Regions from separate parts of the Caballeronia sp. LP006 genome, predicted to be linked through region 2. Evidence: riboswitches for the same ligand, from Rfam matches in the RefSeq annotation. Region 2 holds a riboswitch; the other holds the start of a gene.
What was found. A riboswitch is a leader RNA that binds a small molecule or an ion and turns the genes downstream of it on or off. The one in region 2 is predicted to bind cobalamin.
Positions count from the first base shown of each region.

Region 1 (7,718 bases), on a different contig from region 2:
CGCCGCGACGAGCAGGCCGGAAGTCGCGATGAAGCCATCGACGAGAATCGTCATGCCCGCGTCCGCCGCAGCGAGACACGCACCCGCGATCATCGCGATTTCGAAGCCGCCGAACGTCGCGAGTGTGTCGATTGCATCGCCCTCGGCCGCATGCAACGCGAGCGCCCGGCCGAGCACATCGCGCTTGTGCGCAAGGCCGCGATCGTCGAGACCCGTGCCGCGTCCGACGCATTCGCCAATGGGCACACCGCACAGACGGCTCATCAGGCACGCCGCCGCCGACGTGTTCGCAATCCCCATCTCGCCGAAGCCGATCACGTTCGTGCCGAGCGCCGCATGATGCCGCACACGCGCCGCGCCGCGCGCGATGCCTTCGAGCGCGGTCTCGCGCGACATCGCCGCTTCCTTCGCGAAGTTGCGCGTGCCGAGGCCGAGCGACAGACGCTCGTAGCCGCTATCGATGGGAATCGGTGTCGCCACGCCCGCATCGACCACTTCGAGCGTCATGCCGACCGAACGCGACAGCGCGTTGATCGCCGCGCCGCCCGCCAGAAAATTCGCGACCATCTGCGCGGTCACTTCTTGCGGATACGGACTCACGCCCTCGGCCGCGATACCGTGATCGCCCGCAAACACGATCATCGCCGGGCGCTCGATGCGCGGCTTCGTCGTGCGCTGAATCACGCCCATTTGCAGCGCGAGCGTTTCGAGCCGACCGAGGCTGCCCGGCGGCTTCGTTTTCGTATCGATGATGCGTTGCAGTTCGGCTTCGCGCGAACGGTCTGGCGCGCGGGGCGTGGGCAAGTCGTGGGCGTTTGACATCGGCAATCCTTCAGGTGCGTGCAACGGGAATGGACGGCACGAGCGCTTCGTGCTCGCCATCGCGAATCAAGGCTAGCGGATAGCCGAACGCGGCGCTCGCGCGTTCAGGCGTGAGCACGTCCGCGACGAGACCGGCGTGCGCGCCGCCCCTGCCATCGAGCAAAAGCGCGTGCGTCGAAAAGCGCCGCGCGAGATTGAGATCGTGACACGAGAAAATCACCGTGCGGCCGGACTTGCGCGCGGCGTCGGCCAGTACGTGCAGACAATCGATTTGATGATGCAGGTCCAGATGCGCGAGCGGTTCGTCGAGCAGCAAGAGCGGTGTGTTTTGGCACAGCACGGCGGCGAGCGTCACGCGTTGCCGTTCGCCGCCCGACAATGTCAGGACATCGCGCGAGGCGAACGATAGAAGACCGAGCGCATCGAGCGCGGCATGCGCGGCAGCGCGGTCTTCGGCGCTTTCCCAGCCCCAGCCCGTGACATACGGAAAGCGGTTCAGCAGCACGGTGTCGAGTACGGTCGCGCTGAAGGCATCGTGCGAGCTTTGCGGCATCAGCGAGCGCGCGCGTGCGAGATCCGCCGCGCGCCAGGATGCGAGCGCGCGGCCATCGAGCGATATCGCGCCTTCGGCCGGCTTTGTCAAACCCGCGAGCACGCCAATGAGCGTGGTCTTGCCCGCGCCGTTCGGCCCGGCTATGCACCACATCTCGCCCGCGCCGATACTTTGCGTGAGGTCTTCCACGAGCGTGCGTGCGCCCGCGCGCAAGCTGACGTGTTCGATATGCAGGGTCATCGCGGTCTCGCCAGCAGCATCCACAGGAACATCGGCACGCCGACGAGCGCGGTCACCACGCCCACCGGCAATTGCGCGGGCGCGATCGCCGTGCGCGCGACGAGATCGGCGCTCATCACCGCGAGGCCGCCTGCCAGCGCCGACGCCGGCACGAGCATGCGCTGATCGTTGCCGAACGCGAGCCGCAATAAATGCGGCACGACGAGCCCAACGAAGCCGATGGTGCCCGCCGTCGTGACAGCCGCCGCTGCCGCAAGCGATGCGACGAGATACACCGACAGCCGCACGCGCGAGACAGGCACGCCGAGCGAACGCGCGGCCGTATCGCCACGCAACAGCACGTTGAGTTGCGGCGCGAGCGGCACGACGACGATCATCGCGACGACGAGCGCGATCAGCGCAGGCCACGGCGTCGCTGCGCCGTTCAGGTCGCCCGTCAGCCAGAAGATCATCCCGCGCAAGCGATTCTCCGGCGCAATGCTGAGGATCAACGTGATGAGCGCGCCCCAGCCCGCCGCTATCACGACGCCTGTCAGCAGAAGACGCGGCGAGGCATCGCGATCGCCGTGCCACAGGTCGCGTCGCGCGAGTCCAAGCACCAGCACGATGGATGCGAACGCGCCCGCGCACGCCGCCAGATCGATGCCCCACCACGGCAGCGACGCGAGCATCGCCGTGAGCGCGAAGGTCGCCGCGCCGCCGGATACGCCGAGCACGTACGGCTCGGCCAGTGGATTGCGCAACAGCACTTGCAGCAGCGCGCCGGAAAGCGCGAGCAAGGCGCCCGAAGCGAAACCCGCAAGCGCGCGCGGCAAACGCAAGGTGAGCACGATGTCATCGGCGATATCGGGCGCGGCCGCATGCGCGTGCAACAACGCCGCGATGGCGCGCGGCAAGGGCAACGCGACGCTGCCGAGCGCGAGCGACGCCGCAAACACAAGCAACGCGGCAAGCCCGAGCGCAGCCCAGATGCCTAACGCGCGTTTAGCGTTCATCGCGCGGCGCAGGTCAACGGTGTCGCTCACGACGGGCGCCAGCCGAGCGTGACATAAGCGCCGCGCCTCGGCGTGTTGTACGAATAAGCCAGTTCATAGTTCCGGTCGAAGAGGTTGTCGACACGCGCGCTCACGTACCACGACTTCGTGATGTCATAGCGCGCCGACAGATTCACGACGCCATAGCCCGCGAGCGTCGAATCGTAATCGCTGCGCGCACCGCTCACGATCCACTCGCCGCCCACGCGCCAGCTTCCTATCGAGCGATGCGCGCTGAAACTCGCGAAACGCCGCGCATGGCGCGTCAGGTCCTGATTGCCGGTTTCATCGACGGGATTCTGGAACGTCACGCCCGCGCGCAAATCAGTGGCGCCGACATGCCCTGCCCACGATCCCTCGACGCCCTGCACCTTCGCGCGTCCGACGTTCTGCGCGATATATAAGCCGCTGCCGTCCGATACGTAATCGATCAGATTCGAATAGCGCGTCTGAAACGCCGTCACGCGCAGCACGCCCACTTGGTCCGATGCGTACTGCAGCGCCGCTTCCACCGAATGACTGCGCTCGGGCTGAATGGACGGATTGCCGCTGAACGGATAGTAGAGATCGTCGAAGCTCGGCGCGCGGAACGACGCCGCGTAACTCGCGCTCGCGCGCCAGTGCGTGTCGATGTTGTACGCATAGCCCAGATAGTAGCTGTTCGCGCCGCCGAAATCGGAATACTGGTCGTGGCGCAGATTGGCCTGCACTTCGCTCGGACCGAAGCGTCCCACATAGCCCGCGTACACCGAATTCACGTGACGATCCGGCGCGCTGAACTGATCCGAATCGAGCGTCTGGTCGAGATGCTCGTAACCGAACAGGAGCTTGTGCGCCTCCGTCAGGCGAAAGTCGTTCTGCCACAGATACTGGCGATCCTCTGAATTGAAGCGGCTCGTATAGATGCCGTTCTGCTCGTTGTTCGCGCGGTCCTGTCCCTGCGCGACCGTGAAATGCGTGGTCCACTGGTCCGTGATACGGCCGTTCGCAAACACCGATGTCGACCGCACGCGACTGTGCGAATCGTTGAGATCGCCGGGCAAGCCGTAGGCATCGTCGAAACTGTCGATGCCGTTCGACTGATAGAAGCGCACGCCCGCGTCCCATTTGTCGCCGAACTTGTGGCGCAGCGTGGCCGCGACGCTTTCGTTCAGATAACCGTTCGCGTTCGGATTGGCGTTGGGCGCGAGCGCGGGATCGATCGACGAGAAACCATCGGTCTTCTCGCGCGATACGTTGAAGCTGAAGGTCGTGCGGCCTTCGCTATCGAACGCGCCGGAAACGCCCGCCGCTTGCCGCTGCGTGTGATAGCTGCCGTATTCCGTCTCGAAGTAGAAGCGCGGCGGATGCGCCTCGCCGTCTTTCGTGAAGATCTGCACGACGCCGCCGATCGCGCCCGAGCCGTACAGCGCCGACACGTTGCCGTTCACGACTTCGATGCGGTCGATCTGATCCGGCATGATCTGCGCAAGCTGCGCCGAGCCGAGCGATGCGGACTCCACACGCACGCCGTCGATCAAAACGAGCGATTGCGTCGAGGACGCGCCGCGTATGAACACGCTTGCATTCGCTCCCGGGCCGCCATTGCGCGTCACCTGCACTCCGGGCGCAAGACCGATGACGCCGAGCGCGTCGTAGGCATTGCTGTCGGCGATATCCTGGGCGTCGAAGAGCGAAGTCTGCGCGATCGTATCGGCGAGGGGTTGCGCGGTGCGCGTCGCGGTCACGACGACGGGTGCGAGCGGCGGTTGCGAGGCTTCGTCCGCGAGCGCTTCATGAGCGAGCAACCATGTGTTGAGGGCGACGAGCGCGGCGCGTTCGATCGTTTTGCGTCTGCCCGCGTGTCGGGCAAGTGGCGATACCATGCGTGAAATGTTCCCATGCGTAGGCTAGCGCGACCTCGCTCCCCGCAAGGCCAATGCGCGACGAGCGCGCTCGAATGCGAACAGACGAACGCGCTGAACAGTTGGCCGGTATCCGGGCTGGCGACACACCGTCCCGCCTTCCCACGCATGAAGCGCAGTGGCATCGACACGTTCTTCGCCTGGCCTGCGTCGAGCGGCGGATTCTTGCGAATCAAACAGACTCGCAAGCAAACTCACACGACGGCGCGGCGAAAAACGCGCAAGGGACGACTTGCAACTTGCGTTGCGGTCGCTTACCGTTGCGGGGGCAGCACAGGTTGGCGTGGCCTTGGCGGCGCCGCTTCCTGTTTCCCGTTTGACTGCGCCCGCAAAAGAAATGCGGACGCGAGCACCAAAAGTGCGGCAAGTGTAGGAGCGCGATTCAGGACCGTCAAGAAACGATCCTGGCCGATCATCGCAAGACACACGGCTCACGACGAACCCAACTAGAACCCGCCGTCGCAACACATCGGCAGCGCCCGCGCTTTCCACACACGAATGCATCGCGATGCACGCATGATCGCGTGCTGTTACGTCTCGAAACGAGACAATTATCGGAAGCTCCGTTGAACCGCGCTAGAATGCGAGGTCTTTAGAGGACGCAGCACATGCTCAACGAACTCGAATCACTGTCAGGAAATATCGGCCGGCTGATCCAGATCAGCGAGCGGCACAATCAGGCGCGTCTCGCGCTTGAAGCACAAATCGAACAACTGCGTAGCGACTACGCGAACGTGCAGGCAGAGCTCGTGCAAATGCGCGAAGAGCGCGACACGCTGCAAGCCGAACGAGATTCCCTCTCGGCCAAGATCGACGACGCGCAGGTCCGCCTGAACGCGATCCTCGAAAAGTTGCCGCGCGGCAAGTCCGCGAATCATGCCGAGACGGAAAATCAGCTCGATCTCCTCGATGCCCGCTCTCACGATGTGCAAGCCGCGCACGAGCATGCGCACGCGGAAGAGCACAGCGAGCATCATCACGGAGAGAAGGCATGACGACCACGCAGATCGAAGTATCCATTCTCGGCCAGCAATATCGCCTCGCCTGTTCGCCGGAAACCGAAGGCGCGCTGCGTGAAGCGGTGGCACGGGTCGACGCCGAGATGAACAAGGTGCGCAATGCAAGCAACGTGCGCGGGCAAGACCGCATCGCGGTGATGGCCGCGCTTTCACTCGCTTCCGAATTGCTGAGGCTGCAAGAAAGCGTGCGTCATGGCGAGGCCTTCCCCGCCGAGGAAATACGCCGCACGATGCACTCCATGAACGAACAGCTTGGTGCTGTCATCGCGCAGTATGAAGTGCAGTGACCGAAGTGCCGCGACGCCGCTCCGTGGCGAACGCTAATCGGTCGCGCGATGTCAATCGAAAAAAGAAACTGCGCAATTGGTGTCGAGAGGCTGCATTAGACATTCGATTGGTGTAGAGTGACTACTCCCTGCCTGGTTCGCCAAGGTCATATATTCCTTGAACCAATGCTACATTGGCACGGTTGTGGAAACTTGCAGCACGGGCGCGCGCGTCACTCTGTCTGATGTACCCGAAGTGTTGCTTACTGCGACCAATCTTGAACCCAGGTTCAGGATGCCGGCCTAGCGGCCGAGGTGGGGACCCTACTCCAGCGGCATCGGTTCATACCGATGCCGTTTGCTTTTGTCGAGCCCGTTTTACAACCCCGTTGCCGAATCCATCATGCGCTACTGGCTGATGAAGTCCGAACCGGACGAAGCGAGCATCGATCATCTCGCGCACGCGCCGAAGAAAACCCTTCCGTGGACGGGCGTGCGCAACTATCAGGCGCGCAACTTCATGCGCGACCAGATGCAAGTCGGCGACGGCGTGCTCTTCTATCATTCGAGTTGCCCGGAGCCGGGCATTGCGGGCATCGCCAAAGTCTGTTCCACGGCTTATCCCGATCCCACTCAGTTCGACGCCAAAAGCCCGTACTTCGACGCCAAGTCCACGCAGGAGACGCCGCGCTGGATGCTCGTCGATGTGCGCTTCGTCAAGAAGACGCCGTTGATTCCGCTCGCGACATTGCGCGAACACGCGGAACTCGCCGACATGCAAGTGCTGGCGCGCGGTAATCGGCTGTCGATCACGCCCGTGACCGAGGCGCAGTGGCGCTTCATAACCGAGCGTCTGGTCTAGGGCGCGCGAATCGTTCAAGGGAACTAAGGGAACGAACGAAGCGCCTAAGTGCGGTCGCGAATCACGCGATGCTCTTGCACTCGGAGTCCTTAGATGATCGACAAGAAAACCGCCGCCGCCCTCGCCTTCGTCGCGATGTCGAGCGCCGCGCTCACGCTTCCGCTTTCGGCCGCCGCTCAGACGGTAATCACCAATCCGCAGCCATCCGGCGTGCTTTCGCTATCCGCGCAAGCCAGCGCGCAAGTGCCGCAAGATGTCGTCAACATCACGCTGTTCTACGAGCAGGAAGCGGCCGATCCATCGTCGCTCACCACCACGCTCAATCAGCGCGCCGAAGCCGCATTGCGCGAAGCAAAAGGCGTCGACAACGTGACCGCGAAAAGCGGCTCGTTCACGGTTTATCCGAGCACGGATCGCGACGGCAAGATCTCCGCGTGGCGCGGCCGCACGGAGGTCGTGCTGGAATCGCACGACTTCGCGGCGGCGTCCAAGCTCGCGGGCAAGATGAGTAACGCCATGCAAGTCGGCAGCGTCGCGTTCTCGCTGTCGCCCGAAGCGCAGCGCGCCGCCGAGCAGAAGCTCTCGACTCAGGCCATCGAGTCGTTCCGCAAGGAAGCGCAGGCCGCGAGTCAGGCGTTCGGTTACGCCAACTTCACGATCCGCGAAGTGAACGTGGGCCACAGCGGCGCGGGTCCGCGCCCGGTGATGATGATGCAGGCCCGCTCGCTTGGCGCGGACGCGAAGGTCGGCGCGCCGATGGCGCTCGAAGCCGGCACGACGACGGTGACCGTCGACGTGTCGGGTTCGGTGCAAATGGGGCGATAACTGCTGTACCGGAGAACGCGGCGTGATTTACGCCGCGTTGCCGGACACGCGTTTATGACGTTTGTACGCCCACACCATCATGACGATGCCCGCGACGATCATCGGCAGCGAGAGCCATTGGCCCATCGAAAAGCCGAGCGCGAGGAGTCCGAGATAATCATCCGGCTCGCGCGCGAATTCCACCGTGAAGCGC
Region 1 covers NZ_JARTVW010000005.1:1,098,707-1,106,424, reverse strand. The annotation lists gene cobT (nicotinate-nucleotide--dimethylbenzimidazole phosphoribosyltransferase) at 1-822, opposite strand, end outside; gene P9250_RS21810 (ABC transporter ATP-binding protein) at 833-1,615, opposite strand; gene P9250_RS21805 (iron ABC transporter permease) at 1,612-2,610, opposite strand; gene P9250_RS21800 (TonB-dependent receptor domain-containing protein) at 2,637-4,514, opposite strand; cobalamin riboswitch at 4,600-4,925, opposite strand; gene P9250_RS21795 (ATPase) at 5,162-5,548, shown strand; gene P9250_RS21790 (cell division protein ZapA) at 5,545-5,859, shown strand; RNA gene ssrS (6S RNA) at 5,982-6,164, shown strand; gene P9250_RS21780 (EVE domain-containing protein) at 6,242-6,700, shown strand; gene P9250_RS21775 (SIMPL domain-containing protein) at 6,794-7,525, shown strand; gene lgt (prolipoprotein diacylglyceryl transferase) at 7,553-7,718, opposite strand, start outside.
Region 1: another riboswitch for cobalamin. It lies ahead of P9250_RS21800 (TonB-dependent receptor domain-containing protein); the one in region 2 lies ahead of cobW (cobalamin biosynthesis protein CobW).

Region 2 (7,718 bases):
TCACGCCGCTTGCCGCGACATCCAGCAACTGATCGACGAGCGGGTTGGGCAGCAGATTCACTTCATCGACATAGAGCACGCCGAGATGCGCTTTTGCAAGCAAGCCCGGCGAAAAGGTCACGCCGCCGTCGCGCAAGGCGCTTTGAATATCGAGCGTACCGATCAACTGCTCTTCGCTTGCGCCGAGCGGCAGCGTGACGAGCCGGCCTTCGGGCAATAGCTCGGCAAGGGCGCGTGCGGCAGTGGACTTCGCCGTTCCGCGTGGGCCGCTGACGAGCACGCCGCCAAGCGCCGGATCGATAGCCGCGAGCACGAGCGCCTGCTGCAAGGCCTCCTGCCCGACGAGCGCGGTAAAGGGAAACACCGGAAAATCAGCGTCGTTCGGGTTCAAGTCTGTCGGCCTTCGAGTTGCAGTTCGACATCGAGCAAATGGCGCGTCACGTCAGCGCGATAGCCGCCCGGCTCTTGCCATAAACCGCGCTCCATGGCTTCGAGCAGACGCTCGCATATCGATTGGAGCGCGTGAGGATTGTGCTGCGTGATGAACTCGCGCGTGTCTGCGTCGTTCACGTAAGCGTCGGTAACGAGCGCGTATTGATGATCCGATACGACACGCGCCGTGGCGTCGTATCCATAGAGATAATCCACCGTTGCAGCGAGTTCGGATGCGCCTTTGTAGCCGTGACGCTTGACGCCGTCGATCCATTTTGGATTGACCACGCGCGAGCGCACCACGCGTGCAATCTCTTCGTTCAAGGTCCGCACGCGCGGCGCGGCGGGATTGCTATGATCCGCGTTATACGCCTGCGGTTGCAGGCCCGAAAGATAACGCACGGCCGCGACCATGCCGCCCTGAAACTGATGGTAGTCGTTCGAGTCCAGCAGATCGTGCTCGCGGTTATCTTGATTCTGAAGCACGACATCGAGCGCGGAAAGCCGCGTGCCGAAGCTCGCTCGCGCATCCACGCCGTCTTGCGCCTGCGAATACGCATAGCCTCCCGTGCTTTGATACGCGGCCGAGAGATCGGCGTCGCTCTGCCATTGCTTCGCATCGATCAGTTCCTGCAAGCCCGCGCCATACGCGCCCGGCTTTGTGCTGAACACGCGCCAGCCTGCACGTTGCCGCGCTTCTTTCGCATTCATACCGCGACCGATCAGTTCATCGCGCTCACGCATGACGCGCGCGCGAATCGGATTGATATCCTCGGACTCGTCTTCGAGTTCGGCGACGGCTTGCACCGCCGCATCGAAAAGATGCATGAGATTGGCGAAGGCGTCGCGAAAGAACCCCGATACGCGCAAGGTAACGTCGATACGCGGCCGGTTGAAGATGGAGATTGGCAGTATCTCGAAGTCCGTCACGCGATTGCTTCCCGCCGCCCACTTCGGCCGTACGCCGATCAGTGCGAACGCCTGGGCCATATCGTCGCCGCCAGTGCGCATGGTCGCCGTGCCCCACACGGAAAGGCCGATGGCGCGCGGGAAATCGCCGTGATCCTGCACGTGTCTTTCCACCAGCAGATTGGCCGACTTGAGGCCGATGGACCATGCGGCCTGCGTCGGCAATGCGCGTGTGTCGACCGAATAAAAATTGCGTCCGGTAGGCAACACGTCCGGTCTGCCGCGCGATGGAGAACCGCTCGGACCAGGCGGCACGAAGCGGCCCTCAAGCCCGCGCTTCAGTTGCTCGAGCTCTTGCGGACCACACGCGTCAAGACGCGCGAGCACATCGCCTTGCAAGCGTTCGAGCACCAGCGTCGTTTGCGGCCCCGGCGATTCGGCATCGCCTTGAAATAGTTGCAATGCTAACGATTCGAGGCGTTCGCGTGTATCGCCATGATGCCGCCAAGGCGCGTCGACCGCGTTTTGAAGCGCGTCGGGGCGAGGTCCATTCCATGGCGCCGCCCAGTCGGCATCGAGCGGATCGAACGCTTCACCGAGCGCGAGATCGCGCGCCATGGCCGTGATGAGACTTGCATTCGCGCCGCGTCCGTCGCCGGTCGGAAAACGGCCCAATGCGAGCAGCGTATCGCGCCTTTGCACGCCTTCGGGCGATACGCCGAACACATGCAAGCCATCGCGTATCTGCGCTTCCTTGAGTTCGCACAGATAGGCATCGGCACGCGTAAGCAGTGTGTCTTCACCCTGCAAGTCGCCCGGTGCGTCGAGCCCGAGTTCCTCATGCAACCTGTTCTCGACGATGTTCGCGAGGATGGACTTGCGCAGCAGCTTCGCGCGGCGCGTATCGACCATGAGCGCTTCGTAGTATTCGTCCACTTGTCGTTCGAGATCCTGCAGCGGCCCATAGTTTTCGGCACGCGTGAGCGGCGGCATCAGATGGTCGATGATGACCGCCTGCGCGCGACGCTTGGCCTGACTTCCTTCGCCCGGATCGTTCACGATGAACGGATAGAGATGCGGCATGGGACCGAGAATGAGATCGGGCCAGCACGATGCCGACAACGCAACGCTCTTGCCCGGCAGCCATTCGAGGTTGCCATGCTTGCCGACATGCACGAGCGCATCGGCCTGGAAACGCAAGCGCAACCAAAAATAAAACGCGAGATACGCATGCGGCGGCACGAGCTCGGCATTGTGATAGCTCGCATAATCGTCGCGCTCGCGCGAGCGCGAAGGCTGAATGCCGATGAACACTTCACCGCAACGCAAGCCTGCAATCATGAAGCGGCCGCGCCGTATCGTCGGATCGTCTTCAGGCGCGCCCCATGTTTTTTCCAGTGCTTGCCGTGCATCCAGCGGCAACGCGCGATAGGCATCGAGATAATCTTCGAGCGCAAGACTTTGCAGGGCCGGGCGAAGATCGCGCACGACAGGGTCGTTCGTCACGCCTCGTGTAAGCGCTTCGATGAGCGCATCGCCATGTTCGGGAATCTGGTCTAAGCGATAGCCTTCACGCTCGAGCAACTGCAAGATGTTGATGGCCGATGCCGGCGTGTCCAGTCCCACGCCGTTGCCAATGCGCCCTTCGCTCGCCGGATAATTCGCCAAGACGAGCGCGATGCGCTTGCGCTCGTTTGGCGTATGTCTGAGCTTGCACCAGCGCGCGCTGAGTTCGGCGACGAAGCGCATGCGCTCGGTATCGGCTTGATAACGCACCACGTCGACCTGCGTATGCGGGCATCGATAAGCAAGTCCCTTGAAGCTCACCGCTCGCGTGATGATACGGCCATCCACCTCGGGGAGCGTCACGTGCATGGCGACATCGCGCGAATTCAGGCCTTGATTGTCCTTCTGCCAGTCATCGCGATTGCCCCCGCTCAAGATCACTTGCATCACGGGCGCATCGCCGGCCACTTCGAATGCTTCGCTTTCTCCGATCACGCCCGCAGCGAACGCCGTGGTATTGAGCACGAGCGATGCACCATGCTGCGCGCACAAACGCTCCACTACTTCGCGGCTCAGACTTTCCTTGAGCGATGCAATCGCAATGGGCAGCGGATTCATGCCCTCGCGTTCGAGCGCTTCGATGAATGCATCGAACACAGCGGTGTTGCCTGATTGAAGGTGCGCGCGATAGAAAAGAATGGCAACCACCGGCGCGCCTTCGGTCCAGCGTTCGCGCCAATCGTCGCTAGAAGCGCTTTCGCGCTCGGGGTGATAGATCGCGACCGCGGGCAACGCGCTCGGCGCGTGCGCTTCGCGTCCCCAACCGAACGCGCGATGCGCAATGGCGCGTAGAAACTCTTCGGCATTGCGCGCGCCGCCTTCACGTAAATAGCGCGACAGGTCGCGGCAGAACGCGGCATCGGCCGTACTCTTGCCGATGAGATTCGGGTCTTCCGCAAGATCGCCCGAAAACATGGCGAGCATCTGCTTTTCGCGCTTTGCCAAAGCGACGAGACGCTCGATACCGTAGGGCCAATACGATTCGCCGCCGAGATGATCGACGATGACGACCTTTGCATGGCGCAGAATGTCGTCGACATAAAAGTCGACCGAAGCGTTCTGGCGCAGGAACGATTGATTTGCGAGCCGCACCTCCGGAAAGCCGGGGCCGAGACGTGGAAAGACGCTTGCGAGCAGCGCGAGCGTGGTATCGGCCGAACTGAGCACGACGATGGGTGCGCGCGTCTGCTCGATCCGCATCACGCCTGCGGCGTCGTCGACGAAGCCTCCCGGAGTCGTGCGCAGCAGATGCATCGCTCAGGCCTGCACGGGTAAGTTCTGCAACACGGAAACGAAGGCACGTTGCAGCGTTTCGCGGTCGAGGTCCTCGCCGATAAGCACGAAGCGACTCGATGCCTCGCCTTCGTTCCAGCGCCTGTCGAAGTAACTGTCGAAGCGTCGCCCCACGCCTTGCACGACGAGCCGCATGGCGGCACCCGGCAACGCCGCGAAGCCCTTCACACGGTAAATCGTGTGCTTTTCCACCAGCACGTGCAGTGCCGCAAGCAGCTGTTCGCGCGACTCGACATCCGCTGCGACCACCACGGAATCGAACTCGTCGTGATGATGATCCGCATGACCGTCTTCGTCGGGCGAGCCATGATGGTCGTGCCGCAGATGAATGGTCTCTTCCGATGCGGATTGCAAGCCGAGCAGCGCATGCACGTCGAGTTTGCCCATCTGCGCGGGAACGATCTTCACTTCGGGCGGAATCTCGGGACGCACGAGCGCATCGACCTTGCTCAACGCGGCGGCATCCATGAGATCGGTCTTGTTGACGATGACGAGATCCGCCGACGACAGTTGGTCTTCAAACAATTCATGCAACGGCGATTCGTGATCGAGATTCGGATCGGCCTTGCGCTGCGCATCGACGGCGATGGGATTTGCCGCGAACTGACCGCTTGCCGCAGCCGGACCGTCGACCACGGTAACGACCGCGTCCACGGTGAAGGCGTTCTTGATGGACGGCCAGTTGAAGGCCTGCACGAGCGGCTTGGGCAAGGCAAGCCCGGACGTTTCGATCAACACGTGATCGATCCTGTCGCGCCGTTCAAGCAGTTGCTCCATCACCGGATAAAACTCTTCCTGCACGGTGCAACACAAGCAACCGTTCGCGAGTTCATAGAGATTGCGTTCGGCGGAGCCTGCTTCGTCGTCGCAACCGATGCCGCAGCCCTTGAGAATTTCTCCATCGATACCGAGCTCGCCGAACTCGTTGACGATGACCGCGATGCGCTTGCCCTGCGCGTTCGAAAGAATGTGCCGCATCAGCGTGGTTTTGCCGCTGCCGAGGAAGCCGGTCACGACCGTGACGGGGATCTTGCGCGTTTGCATCGTTGCTCCGTGCTTGATTGATGCGTGCGCCCTATGCGTGATGGTGTGCGCGATGCGGTCTATTCGACCTTTGCAGCGGCATGGACATGGAAAAGCGCACGACTCGGTGGATCTGGGGATACGCCGCAACCCCGCGGCTAAGGAAATCCCTTCGGTAATTCTGGCCGGTATCCGGGCTGACGAAAATAGCCGCTTCGCCTTCCCGCGCCGGACGCTTTGAACGCCTAGCACAGTGGCTTTGAAACCGGCTTGCCGCGCATGTCATGCGTGGCTTTCGCTTACCGTTGCGGGGGCAGCACAGGTTGGCTTGCGTTCGCCTGAACGCGCGCTTCCTGTTTCCCGTTCAACTGCGCGCTAAAGACTTGGCGCGCGAGCACCTGAACTATTGAAAGTCTAGGGCTAGCGGGGTTAGGCGTCAAGAAAGCATGGTGCCTGCCTAAGCGTCCGGTATGGTATCTTTCCTCCGACTTAAGGCTTTTCAAGTCGACCTCCATGAATTGGCTTCGTTTAGCATGAGCGCCGCGCTCGTCATCGGCATCGGCTGCCGCCGCGGCGTAAGCGCCGAAGCAATAGAACGCGCTGTGCGTGGTGCGCTTGGCACGCTCGCATTTGCCGATATCGCCAGCGTGGCAAGCATCGACGCTAAGAAAGACGAAGCAGGATTGCTCGCATTTTGCGAGCGTCATCAATTGCGCGTGGATTTCTTTAGCGCCGATCAAATCGAGCGCGCGCCTGGGGAATTCTTATCGCAGGCAAGGCGGCATTTGAATGTCGACGGCGTATGCGAGCCTTGCGCGCTCATTGCCAGCGGCGGCCGGCTCGTCGTGCATAAGACTATCGCGGGCGGCGTGACGGTCGCTATTGCAGAGACACCATCGAAGAAACAAGCATGAAAACCGATACCGAATCGCATTTGCGCATGACCCAGCGGCGCAAGGAAGGCCATGAGAAAAAGCAGGCCGCCGCCGACCATGAAAAGGGCCTGTTGATCGTCAATACCGGCAACGGCAAAGGCAAGACCACCGCTGCATTCGGCATGGCCATGCGCGTGCTCGGGCACGGCATGAAACTCGGCGTGGTGCAATTCATCAAAGGCGCGCTGCATACGTCGGAACGCGATTTCCTTGGCGCAATCGCGCATTGCGATTTCGTGACGATGGGCGATGGCTATACGTGGAACACGCAAAATCGCGAGGCGGATATCGCCACGGCGCGCAAGGGATGGGACGAAGCACGACGCATGATCCAAAGCGGCGAGTATCAGATGGTCGTACTCGACGAGCTCAATGCCGTGCTCAAGTACGAATATTTGCCGCTTGAGGAAGTACTCGGCGTGCTAAAGGCACGGCCGGCCATGCTGCATGTCGTCGTGACGGGACGACACGCGGCCGATGAGCTCATAGAAATAGCCGATCTCGTCACCGAAATGCGCCTCGTAAAGCACCCTTATCGCGAGCAGGGCGTCAAGGCGCAACGCGGCGTCGAGTTCTGACGCAATGGCAGACTGTCCCGCACTCTTCATCGGCGCGAGCGCGTCGCATCAAGGCAAGACCACGGTGACGGCCGCGCTTGCACGTCATCACACGCGGCAAGGCAGGCGCGTGCGCGTCTTCAAGACCGGGCCGGATTTTCTCGATCCGATGATTCTCGAGCGGGCATGCGGGTCGCCCGTTTATTCGCTGCATCTTTGGATGGTCGGACTGGAAGCGTGCCGCGCGATGCTTTCCGCGGCCGCCAAGGAAGCCGACCTTATTTTGATCGAAGGCGTAATGGGCCTCTTCGATGGCACGCCGAGCAGCGCCGATCTCGCCGCTGCGTTCAATGTGCCCGTGCTCGCGGTAATCGGCGCGCATGGCATGGCGCAAACCTTCGGCGCGCTTGCGTTCGGACTTGCGCGTTATCGGCCCGATGTGCCGTTTCATGGCGTGCTTGCAAATCGCGTGGCGTCTGCGCGCCATGCACAGATGCTGGCCGAAGCCATCCCCGAAGGGCTGCGCTATTGCGGTCATTTTTCGAACGCGGACGATATCGCGCTACCCGAACGTCACCTTGGCCTTACTCAAGCGCGGGAAGTGGCGGACCTGGATGCGCGTCTCGACCGCGCCGCCGATGCCATTGCCGCGACCACGCTTGCCGATTTGCCGCCGCACGTTCGCTTCGACGACGACATCACGCTAAGTGAACCGCCGCGTCTTCTCGACGGATTGCACATTGCGATCGCGCGGGACGCCGCGTTTTCATTTATTTATCCCGCAAATGTCGATTTGCTAAAGGCATCGGGCGCAAGCGTCAGCTATTTTTCCCCGCTAGCGGATGAGCCCGTACCCGCCCATGTCGATGCGCTCTACTTGCCCGGCGGCTACCCCGAGCTTCACGCCGCGACGCTTGCTTCCAATGCGTGCACGCGCGCTTCGATAAAAGAACATATCGCGCGCAATCGCGCGGTAGTCGCGGAATGCGGCGGTATGCTCTAC
Region 2 covers NZ_JARTVW010000004.1:630,774-638,491, forward strand. The annotation lists partial or broken gene P9250_RS13025 (ATP-binding protein) at 1-364, opposite strand, end outside; gene cobN (cobaltochelatase subunit CobN) at 388-4,161, opposite strand; gene cobW (cobalamin biosynthesis protein CobW) at 4,165-5,244, opposite strand; cobalamin riboswitch at 5,389-5,640, opposite strand; gene P9250_RS13040 (cobalamin biosynthesis protein) at 5,757-6,137, shown strand; gene cobO (cob(I)yrinic acid a,c-diamide adenosyltransferase) at 6,134-6,736, shown strand; gene P9250_RS13050 (cobyrinate a,c-diamide synthase) at 6,741-7,718, shown strand, end outside.